DNA from 3 places in the Priestia sp. FW507-14D1A genome. Region 2 is predicted to be linked to each of the others. Evidence: riboswitches for the same ligand, from Rfam matches in the RefSeq annotation. Region 2 holds a riboswitch; each other region holds the start of a gene.
What was found. A riboswitch is a leader RNA that binds a small molecule or an ion and turns the genes downstream of it on or off. The one in region 2 is predicted to bind cyclic di-AMP.

Region 1 (5,243 bases), on a different contig from region 2:
AAAATGTAAGTAGTTTGTAAATACAGGAAGCGTCACAACAACTAGTAAGAAAATAATCGTCAAACTTGTTAAAACCGTATTTAGCGCAATTTCATTTGGCGTTTTTTGCCGCTCTGCTCCTTCAACAAGCGAAATCATTTTATCTAAAAATGATTCACCTTGCTCACACGTAATTTTAACTGTAATTTCATCGCTGACAACTCTTGTACCTCCAGTTACAGAGTTAAAGTCCCCGCCTGCTTCTTTCAAAACAGGTGCCGATTCACCGGTAATGGCCGATTCATCAACAGATGCCAGTCCTTTAATGATTTCTCCATCTCCAGGAATCATTTCGCCTTGTGAAACGACGACGATATCTCCTTTTTTTAGGTGCGATGCCGAAACTTGTATCATTTGCCCGTTTTGAAGTTTATTAGCTGTAATATCACCTTTCGATTGCTTTAATGAGTTTGCCTGTGCTTTTCCTCGACCTTCTGCTAATGCCTCTGCAAAATTAGCAAAAACAATTGTGAAAAATAACACGAGAGATATGGCAATATTAAAGCCTGCGCTTACTGTACTTTCTCCGAAAAGATCTGGAACAACAGCTAAAAAAAGCGTAATAACAAACCCGATTTCTACTACGAACATGATAGGGTTTTTTATCATCGTTCTTGGACTTAGCTTGATAAAAGCCTGCTGTACTGATTGAATAAAAATCGATGAAGTTTGTTTATCTACAGCACCTTGAATGTGACTGTTACGATCCAATTCAAGATTATTCGTAAAATTCCGTTTATTCATTATAATCCTCCGCTTTCTTGATTACAGTGTCAAATACTCAGCAACCGGCCCAAGTACAAGCACTGGGAAAAACGTAAGTGCCCCTACAATAACGGTAGTTCCAATTAAAATGCCGCTAAATAAAGACGTATCCGTTTTAAATGTCCCAGGTGTTTCAGGAACAAGCTGCTTAGATGCTAGTGAGCTCGATACCGCCAGCATCGTAATTAGTCCGAAATAGCGTCCAATATACATAACAATTCCCGTAGAAATGTTCCAAAACGGAGTTGCGTCACCGAGTCCTTCAAAACCAGAGCCATTGTTTGCTGCTGATGATGTAAATTCATACAGTGCCTGGCTTAACCCGTGAAAGCCTGGGTTTGATATACCTTCTATTCCTAAATGAGTAGTTAGCGCTACGGCTGTTCCTCCTAAAATTAGCAGCGGCTGCAGAATAAGCGTCACGGCGATGAGCTTCATTTCTTTTCCTTCAATTTTTTTACCTACGTATTCTGGTGTTCTTCCAACCATTAAACCTGATAAAAATACGGCGATGATGACGTACATCATGACATTCATAAATCCTGCTCCGACACCGCCAAATACGGTATTTAACATCATATTTCCAAGCGTTAACAACCCGGTAAGAGGTGTAAGGGTATCGTGCATGGTGTTGACCGCACCTGTTTCACTTGCTGTCGTCACGATGGCGTAAAGCGTCGACATACCGACACCAAAACGAACTTCTTTGCCTTCCATATAACCGCTCGCTTCATTTAGATGAAAAGCATCAAGTCTTGGATTGCCGCCCCACTCTGTTACAAACGCTGTGCTTAAAATAACGATAAACAGCATACTCATCGCTACAAACAAGATGCGGCCTTGCTTACGCTGTCCGATCATTTTTCCGTACGTAAAAGGAAGTGCTGTTGGCAATAAAAGCATAAGGACAATTTGTAATACATTGCTCAACGCGTTAGGATTTTCAAATGGATGGGCTGAATTAACACCAAAAAATCCCCCTCCGTTGTTGCCTAGCTCTTTAATTGAAAGAAAAGAAGCAACTGGTCCCCTTGCTATTTGCTGTGTTGCCCCTTCTAATGTATGGGCAGTCACCGTTCCGCTTAACGTTTGAGGGACACCTGAAATCATAAATAAAATGCCGGTTATAAAAGCGATAGGAAGTAAAACACGCGTAATTGATTTCACAAAATCAACAAAAAAGTTTCCTATTTCCTTCCCTGCCAACCCGCGAATAAACGCGATTGCTACTGCAAGTGCCGTTGCTGGTGCAGCAAACATCATAAATACAACGGCTGCCATCTGCGAGAAATAGGACAAACCTGATTCACCGCTGTAATGCTGCAAGTTCGTATTTGTCATAAAACTAATGGCCGTGTTAAAAGCAAGGGCCGGATCCATTCCTTTGATGTGGCTTGGGTTAAGCGGCAGTACTCCTTGAAACCGGAAGATAAGATACACCACAAAAATCATAAACGTATTCGCCAAAACGAGAGCAATTGCATATTGCTTCCACGTCTGATTATGCCCTTTAATTCCTGCCGCTTTAAACATCACCGATTCTATCTTTCCTACCAAGCTAGTGTTTTTATCGTTTGAAAACACATTCGCTATATAAATACCTACGGGCTTTGCAATAAGCGCTACAAAAACAAGCAGCAGCGCAACTGATAGTAGAAAAATCCCCACGTTTTATTCCTCCGCTTATTAAAATTGTTCTGGATTTAACAGTACATATACTAAATAAATTAAAACGAGAACTGAAATACCTAGCAAAATGAACGACACGTTCACTTCTCCTCTCTTTCGTCTACTACACGAGACGACCAGCAAATAATTCCGTACATAGCAGCTGTTAATATGACAAGCGTTCCCAGCATGATTATATCCAAGTTGCTCCCTCCTAACTGTTTCTTACCACCAATAATTAAGCGTAGTGACTGTTACCGTGCGTAAAGCATCACGCCCAAGTGAGCTAGCAGCGAAAGGTTATCTTTGATTATTCCTCACGTATTGTTGATCTCGTTTTAAAAGCCCTACTATATCCTCTTTACGGTGCAGACATAAGCTGCTCTCCTATTTTCCCATAAAAAAACCGCAGAAGAGAGTCCTCTTCCGCGGTTTAATGCACGACAAATAAGCCGTGATCGACACGAATTTTTTCACTCCCAAAACGCTTACGGAGTTAGCTGTCGGATTCGGGTTATGGAAGTAACCCTACTCAGTTAAGAGATTCACCCCTAGTACATACGTACAAAATATTGGGTCCCCCGCTCATAATTGATTAAGCGTATATTTATTATTTAATTTTTAGACTTAATTATGGTTTTTACTGCTGCGTTTAATACTTTGATTAGCTAACATAGACAAATAGCGGTTTGCTAGATCAAAAGATTGCTGATCACATATTGCACGATATTCAATCATTTGAATCATTTGCTTAGATAAATGCATGTTAACGCTCCTTTCGCCTATATTTTGAAAGGAACGCGCTATCCGCTTTTATAGAAAACGGCCACGATTACACCATCCTCTCTCTTAACGCTTACGAAGTTAGCTGACGGGTTCGGGTCAAGAAAGTAACCCTACTCAATTATGAGATTCACCCCTAGTAATTGGGTCCTCCGCTCTTTCCCTCTCTTTCAGGAAAGACTCAGCGTTTCACTGTGGAACGTTTCATGAGAGTAATCTTACTCCTGTTAAAATTTACTGTCAACAACATTTTTTGAAATTTTAAAAACTTTATTTTTTGCTGTTTATTCATTATTTTAAAATAATAGATTCAAAGAAAAAAGCGTTCTTATCTCCTCGATAAGAACGCTTTTTTTAGCTCATTTTCTCAATTTCATTTACAAGAATTGAAATGGCATCCGTTTTTGTTGCTTCACGCATTGTACGCTTCATCGTACTTGCCTGCTGCTGAAGCTCATTTACTTCACGCAAAAACACTTCTTTTGTTAACTGTTCTTCTTCCACAACCATACAGTAGCCTTTTTTCTTAAAGGACTGTGCATTTAAAATTTGATCTCCTCGGCTTTGTGCTTTTGACAAAGGAATAATCATCATCGGTTTATGAAGGGCTAAAAACTCAAAGATAGCATTTGATCCGCCGCGTGTAATCACATAATCAGTCGCCGCTAGAACATCTGGAAGCTGTTCATTTACATATTCTAACTGACGGTAGCCCGACTCTTTTTCAAGGCTTGTATCAACATTGCCTTTTCCGCACAGGTGTACAATTTGAAATTTCTTTTGCAGTTCAGGCAAGGACTCTCGAACAATCTCATTGATGCGACGTGCTCCTAAACTTCCGCCCATAATGGTTAAAATTGGGCGCTTATCATAAAAGCGAAGCCAGCTTTCCCCGTTCGCTGCGCTTCCGCTAAATAATTCTTTTCGAATAGGTGAACCAACAACCTGCACTTTTTCTTTTGGAAAATAGTTTGCCGCTTCATCAAAAGAAGTGAAAATTTTAGTGGCAAATTTCTGCGCAATTTTATTTGCCAGTCCCGGTGTTAAATCACTTTCATGAATGAACACGGGAATGTTTAGCGATTTAGCAGCCATTACAACAGGGACTGTGACAAAACCGCCTTTTGAAAACACAAGAGAAGGCTTTAACTTTTTCAGCACGCGACGTGCATCGCCAACTCCTTTTGCTACTCGAAATACATCTTTTACATTTTCCATATCTACGTATCGACGCAGCTTCCCGCTTGAAATCGCATGATATGGAACGTTTAATTTTGTAATTAATTCTTTCTCAATACCATTGTGAGAACCGACATAATGGATATCCCATTTTTCACTGTCTAATTCTTTCATAATGGCAATGTTTGGTGTTACGTGTCCAGCTGTTCCGCCTCCGGTAAAAACGATAACTTGCTTACTCATTTTTTCTTCCTCTCTTTACTTCACTTAATGGATCTGTTTTGACATCAATTTTTATCTGATCTTTTTAGCATGCAATCTGACATGTAAAACGATGGTTTTATTATAGCATTTTTCTTTTTACATATGTATGATAAGGCGTATAAAAGCATGCTATACTTTTCATAGGGAGTGATGATAATGAACAAATCTGCACCTATAGTAAAAGGTGATACGGTGGATTCCGAAACGCGCTGCATGCACTACCGTACGGATAAAGATATTATTGCAATAAAATTTTATTGCTGTAATACATATTATCCATGCTATCAATGTCATAACGGACATGCTGATCATGATATTAAAAGGTGGCCAAAAGCTATGTTTAATGAAAAAGCTATTCTTTGCGGAGTATGTAAACATGAGCTATCCATTCATGAATATTTAACCTGTAACTCGACTTGCCCTCACTGTCGTTCTTCTTTTAATCCCGGATGCAGCCTGCATGGACACATTTATTTTGAACAAAAAAGCTGAACAAAACATTGTTCAGCTTTTAAAATAACTGCTCATCTATATTTATAATGGAA
Region 2 (5,243 bases):
TTAAGAAAGCAAGAGGAAGAAGTTGTTTTACTTAAGAAAAAAGTAGATCAGCAGTTTCCGATGCACATCCATATTCAGCGCACGGAAGGGGATATTCCGCTCTTAGTTGTTCAGTGGAAAGAGTTTTCCTCAAGTATTGAAAAGCAAGAGGAAGTCATTCGGAAAATGAAGCAATATAAGCAGTTTGTCCAGCAAAGCCAAGATGCATTTATTGTAACAAGAGAAGGCAGAATTCAATATTTGAATCCCGCTGGTGTTAAACTTCTTGGCGGAGAGAAAAAAGAAGAGTATATCGGGCGTCCTTGGCTTCATTTTATTCATCCCGAACATTTAGAAATCGTAAAAGAACGAATGGTTCAGCTAATGAACGGAATGTCGGTGAGGCCGCGTGTTGATGTGAAACTATTGACTAAAAAAGGAGTCGTCATTATTGAATCTTCGGCAACCAAAATTAAGTTTGAAGGACAGGATGCCATTCAGTATATTATTCGCGACGTAACGGATCGAAAAAAATATGATGAAATGGCAAGCAAATCTGAAAAGCTTACAATGGTGAGCAAGTTAGCGGCAGGAGTAGCACATGAAATTCGTAATCCAATGACGGCGATTAAAGGGTTTATTCAGCTGTTAAAAGCATCAAAACAGTATAATGAAGAATACAATGATATTATGCTTGAAGAATTGAATCGCGTCGAATCCATTATTCAAGAATTTTTAACGCTGGCCAAGCCTAAAATTGAAAATTCATACCACCCAAAAAGTCTCAATCAAATCATCCGTCACGTGACATTACTATTAGATACACACGCCAATTATAAAAACTGTCGTATTATTAATGAAATTAGTGATGAGATTACAATCTTTTGTGAAGAAAATGCGCTTAAACAAGTTTTTATTAATTTAATTCAAAATGCGCTTGAGTCAATGAGCAAAGGTACAGTTAAAGTCACCGTTGAGAAAAGAAATGAATACGGCATGGTCATTATCGAGGATGAAGGCTGTGGAATTGATGAGCAATCTTTAGCCCGGCTAGGTGAACCGTTTTATTCTACGAAACAAACAGGAACGGGGCTAGGGTTAATGATTAGCTACCGAATAATCGAACAGCATCAAGGGCATATTTCATTTGCGAGTAAAGTAGGAGTAGGAACAAAAGTAGAAATTGCTCTTCCGTATATTAAAGAACCAGTGAACATTTCATAGCGCTTGCTATTCGTTCACTGGTTTTTATTTGATCGAAATAAAAGCGAATGTTTTTTTATTTTTTTATTTTAATGTTCGTGTATATTGTTGACTAAAGGGTTTGTTTTTGATATATTATCAAATGGCTAGAAAATAACCGAATGATAATAAAAAAAGAAAATTCGGTCAATAACTTTTATCTTTTACCCGAAGAAAAAAGATGATGGGAGAATGTACAATGAACTCAAATTATGATGTTATTGTGGTAGGGGCAGGACCCGCTGGGATTTTTACTTGCTATGAGTTAACGTTAAAATTACCGGAAGCAACTATTTTATTAATCGATAAAGGACACGATATCTATCGACGTAATTGTCCGATTCTTCAGAAAAAAATTGAAAAATGTCCGCCTGCGGTTGGCAAAAAAGAGTTTGCTGGCTGTTTGCCTGCTTGTTCTATCACAAATGGTTTCGGTGGAGCCGGCGCATATTCAGATGGAAAATTTAATATCACAAGTGAATTTGGAGGCTGGATGACGGATTATCTGTCTGAATCACAGGTGGTAGATTTAATTAAATACGTGGATGAAATTAATTTAAAACACGGAGCAACCGATACGATTACGGATCCGTTAACTGATAAAGTTCGTGAAATTGAAAAACGCGGATACGCAGCAGGATTAAAGCTATTGCGTGCCCAAGTGCGTCATTTAGGAACAGAGCAAAATTTAGAAATTTTAAAAAGCATTTATGAATATTTAAAAGAAAAAATTGATATGCAGTATAAAACGGAAGTAGCCGATTTAATAACAGAAAAAGAAGATGGTCAGCATATCGTGCGCGGTATTGAATTGAAAAATGGTGAAAGAATTACGGCTGATAAAGTGGTGGTTTCACCAGGTCGAGACGGCTCGAAGTGGATGAGCGACTTACTAAAAAAACGTCGTTTAAAAATGATTAACAATCAAGTGGACATCGGCGTTCGAGTAGAAACATCCAACGTTGTTATGGAAGAAATCAACAAGCACTTGTACGAAGGGAAATTCATTTACAATACGTCCGTAGGTACAAGAGTTAGAACGTTTTGCAGCAATCCTTCAGGACATGTGGTAGTAGAGAATCATTCAGGTATTATGTTAGCAAATGGACACGCATACAAAGATCCGAAGCTTGGAAGTCAAAATACGAACTTTGCGCTGCTTGTTTCTCATAAATTTTCGGATCCATTTGATCAGCCGAACGAATATGCGCACGAAGTATCAAGATTAGCTAATATGCTGTCAAACGGGGGCTTAGTTGTTCAAAAGTATGGAGATATTTTAAAGGGCCGTCGTTCAACAGCGACTCGAATTAAAGAGGGCTTTTTAGAACCAACGTTAAAAGAAGCTGTACCGGGTGACTTAGGCTTAGTGCTTCCTTACAATACGATGAAAAGCTTAATTGAAATGACAGAAGCACTGGATCATGTAACGCCTGGGTTAGCATCTGAACATACGCTGTTTTACGGTGTGGAAGCGAAATTTTACTCAGCCCGTCCGAAGTTAAATGATAAGTTTGAAACTGAAATTTCCGGTTTATACGTGGGAGGAGACGGAGCTGGTATTACGCGAGGACTCGCGCAGGCAAGTGCGTGCGGTGTGTGGGTAGCGCGTGACATTGTTGAAAAATTAAAGAATCGTAAAGCAAGTTCTGAACCTGTTACTGTATAAAAAAAGAGGCCGTCACGGCCTCTTTTTTTATATGTGTTAAATAACGAAAGCGAATAAGTAAAAAGTAAAGAACTTATACCCCTCCAACTCCGATAGTTTTATATGATAATTACTCGCTCTTTTTTAAAAGGTATTACGGCATCCATATTTCTATCGTGAGCAGAATTAAATAGAATAAGGCGAATTGACAATGTCCATTTATTTCTATCAACAAATTCAGTGAAATTTCAGAGAATTTATATCAAGCAATACAAGGATAAAATCAACAGTTGGAAAGAGTTATTTTTTGTTGAGTAAAATATTTATGAAAGCAGTAAAGTACGCGGATATTAGAATAATTATGCAAATTTATGAATGTGATTTAATGAAAAGAAAGTTCACTTTACAAACTATTTTTTGAATTAATTTTTTATCCATTAGATTTTAAGTCTTGTTAAATAACTGTTTGTGGTTTATTGGAATATGATGTAAATATTTTAAAATATAACAATGCTCAACTTTTTATGATAAAATCCTGCATTATTTTTGAATAAAAACTTGACAGAAACATATAAAATGAATTTTAATTAAAGTAAGAATTATTATCATGCAAAAATATTAAAGAAAATTATTTGCTTAATCTCTTTTGTTTTATAAGAGAACGGGGGACCCATATTTGTGCGTAGTGTACTTGGGGTGAATCTTGAATAAATCAAGTAGGGTAACTCACGTACCCGAATCCGACAGCTAACTCCGTAAGCATTCAGTGAGGGAATAACAGGTCTATGAAACCATGATATTCTCATGGTTTTTTGTATAGATAAAAATATTCTTAAACTATTAATCTGAAAATTTTTAATATATTGTATATTTTGAGTGTTACCGCTCTCAATGCATGGTAAAATAAGTATGGTAGTTAGAATCATTCTAATATAATTTATTTACGGGAGGTAAATCTATGAAGCTATCGACAAAGATTATTATCGCGCTAATTGCTGGTGCTGTTGTGGGAGTGTTGATCAATGCTTTTGCTCCAAGTGCTTTTGCTCCGCTGGACAAGTACTTGTTTACACCGCTTGGCCAAATTTTCTTAAGCTTAATTAAAATGCTTGTTGTACCAATTGTGTTTTTCTCTATCACGTTAGGTGTAGCAGGTTTAGGAGATCCTAAAAAACTAGGAAGAATCGGGGCTAAAACAGTTTCCTACTTCCTAGTTACAACAACCGTTGCTATTATTATTGGTTTAATTTTAGCGTATGCAATTAAACCGGGTACGTTTGGATCTTTTGATACAAAAAACGCTTCTTTTGAAGCCGAAAAAGCACCGCCGGTTGGAGAGACATTCTTAAATATGATTCCAGTCAACCCAATCCAAGCGATGGCTGAAGGGAATATGCTTCAACTTATCGTTTTCTCTATCTTTATCGGTTTTGGTATTACGATGCTTGGAAATAAAACAAAAGGGCTTTACAATTTACTTGAGCAAGGCAATGAATTGATGATGTATCTTGTAAATCTAGTGATGAAGTTTGCTCCTTACGGAACATTTGGACTTCTTGCAACCGCGGTTGGAAGTCAAGGCTGGGAGGCAATTAAAGCGATGGGGCTGTACATGATTGTAGTCGTGCTCGCACTGTTTATCCATTCGATTGTAACATATGGAGGATCAGTCGCTCTTATGGCGAGACGTAACCCTATTGAATTTTTTAAAGGTTTTGCTCCTGCGATGACAGTTGGATTCAGTACATCGAGCAGTAATGCAACGCTTCCGATTTCAATGAATGTGGCTCAAAAAAACCTTCGTGTCCCGGAGTCCATCAGCAGTTTTGTTCAGCCGTTAGGTGCTACCATTAACATGGACGGGACGGCAATTATGCAAGGTGTAGCGACTATTTTTATTGCACAAGTATACGGTGTTGACCTGTCGCTGGGTGCTCTTGTGACGGTTGTATTGACAGCGGTGCTTGCTAGTATTGGTACAGCAGGTGTGCCGGGAGTTGGTCTCATTATGCTAGCAATGGTATTGAGTTCGGTTGGCTTGCCTGTAGCAGGTATCGGATTGATTATTGGAATTGATCGCTTGCTTGACATGCTTCGTACATCTGTAAATATTACGGGAGACGCTGCGTGTGCCGTTATTGTGGCTGAGTCAGAAGCAAAGCGTATCGATAAATCTGTAACGCAATCAGCTTAATAAGCGTAAAAGCTCTAGCTATATGCTAGGGCTTTTTTTATTGGCAAGAAACTCTTCGTTTCAGCATACAGTTTAATAAGAGTGTATGTTTGAAAGGAGAGTGCGGAAATGAATAAAACTCATGTAATAAAGCCGCTGCTCGACGACGACTACCCGGTTATTTCATATGGAAAAGGAATT
Region 3 (5,243 bases), 130 kb from region 2:
TTCGAAAATAATTGATTCTTCGATTTGCTTTGCTAAACAAACCGCTAAGTAACAGTACAAATCAGATGCTTGAGGTTTTTTCTTCATTTCTTGTTGAATTTCGCGTTTGATCTCTTTCCACTTACCCTCTTCTAGCTGATTTATGACGTATTCTACATGTATTCCCACCACTTTGCCCTCCTTTTCCTCTTTATCATAAAGGATTTCTGCAAAAATGAAAAAAGTAAGTGTTCTTCATTTTTCTCAAAAGATCGTTACCGTCAAAAATAGGCAAATTTCTCAATCACTTAACCCAATTAGTACATAGGATATAGAGAATTTTAGTAAAGGGGGGTACACATATGGGCGCAAAAGGCGGTTTTGGTTTTTCATTTATCGTTGTTTTATTTATTCTATTAGTAATCGTAGGATGTTCTTGCTACTACTAATTTTTAGAGGGGATGAACATCATTCATCCTCTCCTATTTCAAAAAAAAACCATGCTTTCGCATGGCTACATACCGATTAGATGAATGAGTAGAGGAACTCATTGTTCGGCAATATTGAAAAAATTTTTGGTTTTTACTTCCGCCTAGTATGCCCTTTTTGACGGGGGCTATGCGCAAATAAAGTTAACGTTTAAAAGCGAAAGCCAGACGCACCTACAATAACAAGTAAAACAAATAACACAACGATTAACGCAAAATTTTGTTTTCCCACGTACCATCCCTCACTTCCTATTATCTGCTTTTAGTGTATGCAACAGCTTGGCAAAATGTTTAGGACAGGGGTGCGGATTTTTCTAATGAGAAAAACCTTCAAATTTCGCCAAAAAAAGTGAATCATATTTTTGTTTCTTTCGTTATATATAGTAAGAGATTTTCTACTATAAAAAAGGGGGACCTTTAATGCGCCGACATTCCAAATTGCCCATTGTTCTTGTCTTTGCCTTCTTTTTATTCATCGCAACTGTTTTGTGCGTAACCTCTTATATGTCTTGAACGTATAAATAATATAAAAAAATCGCCTTATCGAAGGCGATTTTTCTACCCTAGCATTATATCTTCATTTGGATAACGAACAGCTTCGCGCTTTTGCTTAGATAATGAAAACGCAAGCGTTAATGGCCCCACTTTTCCTAAAAACATGATAAAGATAATAATTACGCGTCCAAAGTACGAAAGTTCAGGAGTTGCTCCCATTGATAAACCTACTGTTCCAAACGCTGAAACAACTTCAAACATAATTTTTACAAACGGAAGGTTTTCCGAAATATTTAACAGGAAAATAGCCCCAAATACAAACATAATTGAAATCATCGTGATGGCTAGTGCCTTAAACACGTGAAGAGGAAGAAGTCGTCTCTTTAACAGCACAATATCTTCCCGGCTTCGTAAAAATGCCCATACAGAAAAAACAATCACCACAAACGTTGTTAGTTTAATACCGCCTCCTGTTGACGCACTTCCTGCACCAATAAACATTAATAAGACCATTAAAAAGACCGTTGCATCATGCAGGTGAGCTAAATCAATTGTATTAAATCCAGCGGTTCTTGTCGTTACTGCTTGAAAATAAGAAGCCCATACTTTGTCTCCTAATGATAAATTTCCGAGCGTATGCGAATTGCTGTACTCTAAGAAAAAAATAAAAAGCATGGCAATCACATTAATCGCAAACGTGCTGATAATCATAATTTTTGAATGCAACGTTAGTTTTTTATACGATTTTTTCACCCACATATCAGCAAGAACGGTAAACCCTAACCCGCCAATGATGAATAAAAAAGAAATCGTTATGTTAATAATAGGATCTCCAACATACTGTACTAAGTTATCAGACAGTAGTCCAAACCCTGCGTTATTAAAAGCTGAAATTGAATGAAACAAGCTAAAGAACAGCCCCTTAGACCATCCGAATTCCGGAACCCAGCGTATCGCTAAAAAAACAAGTGCAATAAACTCAATTAAAAATGAAAAGATAAACAGCCTTTTAACTAGCAGGACAACTCCGCCGACGCTTGTTTGATTTAATGCCTGCTGAACGAGCATACGCTCTTTAAATCCAATTTTTTTACCTAGCATCATAAAAATCAACACGGCAAATGACATAATGCCAAGACCGCCTATTTGAATTAACAGCATAATGATCGTTTGACCGATGACGGTAAAACGCGTACCTGTATCTACGACGGCTAAGCCGGTCACTGTCATAGCGGAAGTAGATGTAAAAAGGGCGTCTACCCATCGGATTGGCTCAGTAGTAGAAAAAGGCATCATCAATAGAAGAGCACCCATAATAATTCCTCCGCCAAAAATGGAGACAAGCAGCTGCGGAGGGGTGAGTTTAATGATTTGTTTTTTCATGAGTTAAACTCCTTCTTCTTCAAAACGGTTCAAATCGCGGTTATGTCCGATAACAATCAGCATATCTCCTTGTTCAATTATTTCATGCGCGGTAGGCGAAATCACCATTTCCCCGTCTTTTCGCTGAAAGCCAATAATGTTGCAGCCGTACTTGGCACGAATGTTTAAATCAAACAGCGTTTTATTATGAAGTTTCTTAGAGGCGACAATTTCGACAATACTATAATCCTTTGATAATTCAATGTAATCAATGATTTTTTCTGACACTACGTGATGAGCAATACGTTTAGCAATATCACGCTCAGGATGAATGACTTTGTCTGCTCCTATTTTCTCCAGCACTTTTTGATGATACATATTCACTGCTTTTACCCATACTTGCTTAACGCCCATATCTTTTAAAAGCATCGTTGCGAGAACGCTTGCTTCGATATCATCCCCAAACGAAATAAGAGCATGATCAACATTGCGGATACCTAGCCCCTTTAAGCTAGCTTCATCAATCGCGTTTGCTTGCACAACATATGTAGCTGAATTGCTAAATTTATTTACTACCTCCTGATTGCGGTCAATAGCGAGCACATCCACATCCAGATTAGCAAACTCTTCAACCAAACTGCCTCCAAAACGACCTAATCCCAATACAGCAAACTGTTTTTTCATAATGTATTTATTCCTTTCTTCAACTGCTGTGTGTTCTCTTAGCTTATACTTTTTCTAAAAAATTACATCTTTTTCTTAAAAAAAGCGCAAAAAAACACAGGAAGGCTCCTGTGTTTTTTCACACTCTTCCCCCTCAAAACGCTTGCGAAGTTAGCTGTCGGGTTCGGGTTTTAAGAGTAACCCTACCTTTTTAAGGATTCACCCCAGAGCACAATATGTGCGTAAATAATGGGTCCTCCGCTCCGTAATGGATTAAGCGATTTTTATTCAAATATCTATGATCTATTTTTTAGAATAATCGATTCGATTCATGATACGTTTCACTTCACGAAAGCTATCTTACTCCTGTGAATTTTGTCTGTCAAGATATTTTTAGCAAAGACCTCACTTGCGCTGCAAGCTGCAAAAATCATATAAATCTAAACTGACAATCATTTTGTGAAATTGATCAAATAAATTAATAACAGCTAAAAGCTCTAACAGCTGCGTATCACTGTAAAATTTCTTTAATTGATCCATATCAGCATCCGTTAACTCCCTTGGACGCACCCGGTATACATCAATAAATCGAAACAGCAGTCGATCTTTTTCTTCCAGCTCTTTTTCTCTTAACACTTTTTGATTAAGCGTCTCATCGCCTACATATGACATGCTCATACACGTCTCACAGCCGTTAACACCTGCTAGATAAAGCCTTATTTTTTCCTTAGTCTCTTTTTCTACTATATCGCTGTTCCAAAGCGTGTCGTAAAGCTCATCGTATAATCTTTTTACATGCGGAATTAAATTCAATGCTTTTTCAAAATTTGTTCCCTCTTCGTTTGCTAACAAAACTCTTGCCATTTTTTACTCACTCCTTTTTAATTATTATAGTAAGAAAAATGGAAATTTCAGATTACATATAAAACATCTTATCTACTATTACTAATCAAATGAAACGTTAATGAGAAAGAAGGTTTTCAATTGAAAATTGATGAAATTGATTTATCGATTTTGCAGGCGCTGCAGCAAAACAGCCGCCTTTCCTTACGAGAGCTAGGAAAACAAATTAACTTGTCCCCTCCTTCGGTGGCAGAGCGAGTAAGGCAGCTAGAGAGCTTTGGTGTTATAAAAGGGTATACGATTGATATTGATTATGAAAAGCTGCATTTGCCCGTGTCGTGTTTTATTGAAGTAACGATGAAAAACGGAGAGCACGAGCGTTTTAAACGATTTATTTCTCAGTATCCCTACGCTTTATTCTGTGAACGCATCGCCGGGCAAGCCTGCTTTATTACAAAGCTTCAGCTTCCTCACCTGCACGTACTCGAACAATTTATTAACGAAATTACACCTTATGCCAAAACGATTTCACACATCGCCCTTTCTCACGTAGAGATGGTTCCTGCATTATTAAGTCATTTAAAAGACGAAAAGTGATTGAAACGTAACGAAAAAATCCGAACGATTGGATTGATCGTTCGGATTTTCTTTCCACTAAACTACTTTTGTCCCAGCCTCTTTTATTCGTCCAACAGCATAAAAAATAACCCTCCAAAGCTGGAGGGTATAAATTTTCCGAATAATGAAAGTTTTACAACTTCATTTTATCAGGTGCCGACATTTCTGTCTACTTAAAAATGTAAAAGAGCTCTCTATTAATAGAAAGCTCTTTTACCTGCTTGTTTTTTGAAAACAATCAATCTATATAAAAGGAAACTACCTAAGGCTGAACGTCACGTGAAACCTTGGCAGTTGATCCTGGATATACCGGTTGATATGATTCAAAACAAGTTCTTTCATCATTTCTTCTCTGACTTCTAATTCCGTTTTTTTATCTTTTTGTTTTAAAATAAGAATATAATAGACTTTACCCATTTTAATGGGCTCACTACTCTCTCCGATGTGCTGTTTTTTTAAAACATCTATAAAAGAAGGAGATAAACTTGAAAGCTTTAGATTATCAGCATTCTCTATTTTGCTCACTGTCTGGAATTCAGCATATTTTTTTTGAACGCCTTGAAGAGATGTTCCCTTTTGCAGTTCAGCCGCAGCGGCGTCGGCATCATGTAAAGTGGAAAAAGCCAGCTGCGTAAAAGATACGCGCGTCAGATCGTTTTCAATACGTTTATAGTAAGCAGTTAGTTCATCAGACGTAATTTGTTTGCGGAAATATTCTTCTAATTTAAACTCATTCGTTAGCTGGTTGGTTACATCACTGGAACGAATATTTAACACTTCATAACCTTGTTTTCT

Region 1: it holds a riboswitch for cyclic di-AMP, as region 2 does, so the genes downstream of both, kdpF (K(+)-transporting ATPase subunit F) here and AC3WJG_RS04215 (dicarboxylate/amino acid:cation symporter) in region 2, are expected to answer to the same signal.
Region 3: it holds a riboswitch for cyclic di-AMP, as region 2 does, so the genes downstream of both, AC3WJG_RS03545 (potassium channel family protein) here and AC3WJG_RS04215 (dicarboxylate/amino acid:cation symporter) in region 2, are expected to answer to the same signal.

What each region holds. Positions count from the first base shown of each region.
Region 1 is NZ_JBYSWQ010000007.1:69,464-74,706, reverse strand. It holds gene kdpB (potassium-transporting ATPase subunit KdpB) at 1-783, opposite strand, end outside; gene kdpA (potassium-transporting ATPase subunit KdpA) at 805-2,466, opposite strand; gene kdpF (K(+)-transporting ATPase subunit F) at 2,491-2,571, opposite strand; cyclic di-AMP (ydaO/yuaA leader) riboswitch at 2,942-3,084, opposite strand; gene AC3WJG_RS21545 (hypothetical protein) at 3,100-3,237, opposite strand; cyclic di-AMP (ydaO/yuaA leader) riboswitch at 3,310-3,452, opposite strand; gene murG (undecaprenyldiphospho-muramoylpentapeptide beta-N-acetylglucosaminyltransferase) at 3,610-4,677, opposite strand; gene AC3WJG_RS21535 (CHY zinc finger protein) at 4,855-5,190, shown strand; gene AC3WJG_RS21530 (ArsR/SmtB family transcription factor) at 5,210-5,243, opposite strand, start outside.
Region 2 is NZ_JBYSWQ010000001.1:718,284-723,526, reverse strand. It holds gene AC3WJG_RS04225 (ATP-binding protein) at 1-1,203, shown strand, start outside; gene AC3WJG_RS04220 (NAD(P)/FAD-dependent oxidoreductase) at 1,421-2,890, shown strand; cyclic di-AMP (ydaO/yuaA leader) riboswitch at 3,493-3,647, shown strand; gene AC3WJG_RS04215 (dicarboxylate/amino acid:cation symporter) at 3,828-5,063, shown strand; gene AC3WJG_RS04210 (aspartate aminotransferase family protein) at 5,172-5,243, shown strand, end outside.
Region 3 is NZ_JBYSWQ010000001.1:591,160-596,402, forward strand. It holds gene AC3WJG_RS03525 (tetratricopeptide repeat protein) at 1-168, opposite strand, end outside; gene AC3WJG_RS03530 (YjcZ family sporulation protein) at 342-428, shown strand; gene AC3WJG_RS03535 (YjcZ family sporulation protein) at 619-699, opposite strand; gene AC3WJG_RS03540 (TrkH family potassium uptake protein) at 1,026-2,345, opposite strand; gene AC3WJG_RS03545 (potassium channel family protein) at 2,349-3,008, opposite strand; cyclic di-AMP (ydaO/yuaA leader) riboswitch at 3,133-3,277, opposite strand; gene AC3WJG_RS03550 (carboxymuconolactone decarboxylase family protein) at 3,393-3,851, opposite strand; gene AC3WJG_RS03555 (Lrp/AsnC family transcriptional regulator) at 3,972-4,427, shown strand; gene AC3WJG_RS03560 (peptidyl-prolyl cis-trans isomerase) at 4,707-5,243, opposite strand, start outside.